DNA from 2 places in the Bacillus sp. URHA0034 genome. Region 1 is predicted to be linked to the other one. Evidence: riboswitches for the same ligand, from Rfam matches in the RefSeq annotation. Region 1 holds a riboswitch; the other holds the start of a gene.

What was found. A riboswitch is a leader RNA that binds a small molecule or an ion and turns the genes downstream of it on or off. The one in region 1 is predicted to bind thiamine pyrophosphate.
Region 2: it holds a riboswitch for thiamine pyrophosphate, as region 1 does, so the genes downstream of both, thiM (hydroxyethylthiazole kinase) here and thiT (energy-coupled thiamine transporter ThiT) in region 1, are expected to answer to the same signal.

What each region holds. Positions count from the first base shown of each region.
Region 1 covers NZ_JBWCDK010000002.1:1,739,974-1,742,176, forward strand. The annotation lists gene feoB (ferrous iron transport protein B) at 1-330, opposite strand, end outside; gene ACZ9EE_RS10335 (FeoA family protein) at 330-554, opposite strand; gene thiT (energy-coupled thiamine transporter ThiT) at 714-1,304, opposite strand; TPP riboswitch at 1,419-1,527, opposite strand; gene ACZ9EE_RS10345 (histidine kinase N-terminal domain-containing protein) at 1,739-2,203, shown strand, end outside.
Region 2 covers NZ_JBWCDK010000002.1:332,923-335,125, reverse strand. The annotation lists gene ACZ9EE_RS03960 (metallophosphoesterase family protein) at 179-688, shown strand; gene ACZ9EE_RS03955 (glutaredoxin family protein) at 681-920, shown strand; TPP riboswitch at 989-1,099, shown strand; gene thiM (hydroxyethylthiazole kinase) at 1,183-1,989, shown strand; gene thiD (bifunctional hydroxymethylpyrimidine kinase/phosphomethylpyrimidine kinase) at 2,004-2,203, shown strand, end outside.

The DNA of each region.
Region 1 (2,203 bases):
TAAACCTATAAGTGCAGGCTTCTCAAACTCGAGCAATTGCAACGTTAAATGTAAATTACGTTCTAATTGGGATGCATCTAATATATTTAATAATCGGTCAACGGATTCATTCAAAAAGAAAGAGGTAACAACCCCCTCATCCTTTGATAAAGGGTTAAGAGTATATACTCCAGGTAAATCTATTAATTGTCCAATATTATTCTTGAAAACGCCGACTTTCTTTTCAACTGTTACACCGCTCCAGTTACCAACATACTCATAGGAACCTGTTAAATTATTAAATAATGAGGTTTTTCCAGTATTCGGGTTTCCAATTAGAGCGATTTCCATTATATTCTCTCCACTTCAATCTGAACTGCTTCTTTCCGGCGCAGTCCAACACACTGGCCGCATGATTCTATCATAATCGGTCCGCCAAATGGCATCACACATTTTACACAGACTTCAGATCCTTCAGTTATTCCTAAATCGAGTAAGCGTCTTTGAACGAGGTGACCAACATGAGAAAGATCAATTATTTTCCCTTTATCTCCTGCTTTTAAAGCTCCAAACATGTATATCACCCTATCTAAGTTAATTGAGAATGATTATCTTTCTAAATGTATTTTAACACTTTTTTGAGTTAATAAGCATAATAAATTTGACAAAAGTTCGAAAAAAAATCTTAAAATGCAAAAAAAAAGGAAAAGATAATCCTTTCCTTTTCTTCGTTCTTATAGACTTTTTTGCAGAACCATCTTCTTTGGTAGTGCACTAATTAACAAAACGGTGATGATTGCACTTATGATGAAATTCGGCAGCATATAAGTTCCATTATAAAGTAATGAGTAGATAGCTACCGGCTGGCCTTTAGGAGCATACTCTCCGAAAAAGGCAATTCCGGAAATCACATGGCAAATATATCTTAGCGCACTTCCCAAAAATGCCCCAGTTATTACGTACGTCATCCATTTTCCTTTGTTCTGTTCATTCAGTGCTTTTTTGATCGCTGAAGCAAAAATCCCTGAGGCTCCAACTACTGTGAAAGCAATAAAATAATCAATAATTCCTTGAACAATCGTATAAACTTGTGAAAATCCCATAATAAACTGAAGTAACCCTAATAAAAAGCCTGTTAAAAGTCCGCCTTTAATCCCCCAGCGATAGGCAATCAGAAATATTGGTACCATCGCAATGGATATGGAACCACCCTGCGGCCAAATTTTTAAAGAAACAATCCCCGCTACGAAATCTAATAAATAAGCAAGCGCAGTAAATACAGCAACCTCTGCGATAAATAATGTATTACTTCTCGTTTGATACACCAACTTCTCCCCCTTTATCTAATTGGAACCTCTTGATCTCTTCCCATAGACTATATGGCACCCGTAAATAGAAGAAAAAAAGCAATCCAGACAAGGAATGTCTGAATTGCTTTTGTATTTAGCAAACCACATCCCTACGCTAGTGTTAACTAACAGGTTCATAGGGTCAGAACTTGGTCGTTCACTCTCAGCCGCATAAAAAGCAGCTCCCCCTGTGGAAGTATTCAATTGTTATCCATAAAAAATATACTACTCTTCCTCTAATTAAACAAGATTTTTATTTTAGGGAATGTTATCAATTTCCTTCTAAATGATTAATAATTAACAACATTTTACTAGGTAAAAAATTTTTCTACAATTTTATAAAGGATTTTTACAATCATCAGCGAATTATCATGGTAATCAGTTGGTTAAAACCAATAGGGGGAAACAACATGTCTACGGGAGAACAAACGGATTTAGTCGCCTTTTTTGCGCATAACAAACAGCAATTAGTACAAGAATGGGAAGAAACAATAATGATTTACCAGGGTGATCCCTTTAAAGGTAAAATTCGTGAAAATGCCGAAGCCCTATTAGATGTCATTCTTACCATGCATACCTTATCAAAGGAAGAATTATTAAATGTTATTGAAAAGATTGCCATTGATATTTCAAAGGAACGAGTTTTGGCAGACATTAACATTGGTGATTTTGTTTACAATGTCAATACCGGCCGGACCGTTTTATATAGCTATTTAAGTAAAACAGGACTCACATGGTCCGACCTGCAGAAATCGATTAATGATATTAATTTCTGTTTTGATAAATTTTTATATTTTGCCGTATCCCATTATTCGGAAGCAAAAAATAAAATTATTGAAGAAAAGACGATGTTTATTGATTCAACCCACCAAGAT
Region 2 (2,203 bases), 1.4 Mb from region 1:
GGTTTTTGACTTTTGACATGATATACTATAACAGTTTGTTTTCCGACAGACTTGCGCGAGAAATGTCTGTTTCTGCGCTTTCCCGAGGAATAAAACGCAGTAATCACTAGAATTCAACATACGGGGCCGTTGTTATATAATAGATTTACTGTACACTATGCTGAACGAGGGATGAACGATGAAAATTGTCATTATTTCCGATACCCATCTACCTAAACGTACCAAAGGACTTCCGGACAGATTAACTGCGGAATTAGCTGATACGGATTTAATTATTCATGCAGGCGATTGGCAAACAATCGATGTGTTTCATGAGCTTCAAACCTATGCAAAAGTCGAAGGGGTCTTCGGCAATGTCGACGATGATACCATCAAGGAACATTTCCCCGAAAAAAGAATTTTAGAGTTGGGCGGGTTTAAGATAGGTATTACCCATGGTCATGGCAAAGGGAAAACGACCGAAAAGCGTGCGATCCAAGTGTTTGCCGAGAATGAAGTCGATTGTATTATTTTTGGCCATTCTCATATCCCTGTGAAAAAAGTGGAAAATGGCATACTGCTTTTTAACCCTGGCTCCCCCACTGATAAACGTCGGCAGAAGCTGTTTTCCTTTGGCATTTTTGAGATTGGTGATACGATAGAAGCAGAGCATATCTTTTTTTCGAATAAAGGAGAAACAAATGAGTAAAACAGTTATCGTCTATACAACCAACGATTGTATTGAATGTACGATGGTCAAACGGGTCCTCACGGAAGAAGGGATTCCTTTTGAAGCGAGGGACATTTCGAAAAATCCTGCTTTCCAAAAAGAAGTGGAAAAATACGGCTTCCTGGGGGTCCCAGTCACCGTGCTCAATCAACGAGCCGTCAAGGGATTTACCAATGAGCTAAAGGAGATCATCGAATTAGCCAAGAGTTAGTCTAGTAGAAACAATTCCTTTACATTGAAGAATATAAGCGTTAATATGAGTGAGTAATTGAATAATAGAAGATCTACTAGGGGTGCCCTGTGAATCAGGCTGAGAGAAAACATTGTAGTTTTTAACCCTTTGGACCTGATCTGGGTAATACCAGCGTAGGAAAGTAGTCGAGTGAGATAGTTTTTGTTTCGCATTCAAAACTAACCGGGTCCATTTATTGGAGCTGGTTTTTTTATGTTAAAAATGAAAAGGGGAGAGTAAGTTGGAAAAAAGCTATGTGTATGAAACATTAAATAGAGTAAGAGAGGTTAGCCCGCTTGTACATAATATCACCAATGTGGTTGTGACAAATTTTACTGCGAACGGTTTGCTTGCCCTTGGTGCATCTCCAGTCATGGCCTATGCCAAGGAAGAAGTTGCTGATATGGCTAAGATTGCTAGTTCACTAGTGTTGAATATTGGTACGTTAAATGCCGAAAACGTTGACAGTATGATTATGGCTGGGAAATCAGCGAATGAGCACGGGGTTCCGGTTATTTTCGACCCGGTTGGTGCAGGGGCTACACCATACCGAACCGAGACTGCCCACAAAATAATGAATGAAGTCAAGGTTTCAGTGGTGCGCGGAAATGCAGCCGAGGTATCGAATGTGATCGGCGAAAAATGGGAAATCAAAGGTGTTGATGCAGGAGCAGGAAACGGAAACACCGTCGAGCTTGCGATCAAGGCTGCGCAAACAACGGGCAGTGTTGTGGTGATCACTGGTAAAGAGGATATCGTTTCAGACGGTGAAACAACTTATATTGTTTCCGGGGGCCATCCGATTTTAACAAAAGTAACGGGTACGGGCTGTCTATTAACCTCAGTAATTGGTGCCTTTACGGGAGTGGAAAAAGATGTACTGTGGGCAGCGGCAGCGGCTTTAGCCTATTACGGGATTGCTGCGGAAAAGGCGGCAAACAAAACTGCGGAAGCGGGACCTGGAAGTTTCCAAATTGAATTTTTAAATCAATTAGCACTTGTTTCGGAAGAAGATATTATTTCTAATGTTTCGATTAAAAAATTATAGCGGAGGTTTGTAGCATGAAAAGAGCATTAACAATCGCTGGTTCAGATAGCGGCGGCGGAGCTGGAATTCAAGCGGATTTGAAGACATTCCAAGAATTAGCGGTTTTTGGTATGTCGGCCATCACAGCGGTGACCGCGCAAAATACGTTAGGAGTCCATGGCGTTTATCCGATGTCGCCAGAAGCGGTAGTCCAACAGATTAAGGCAATCGGCGA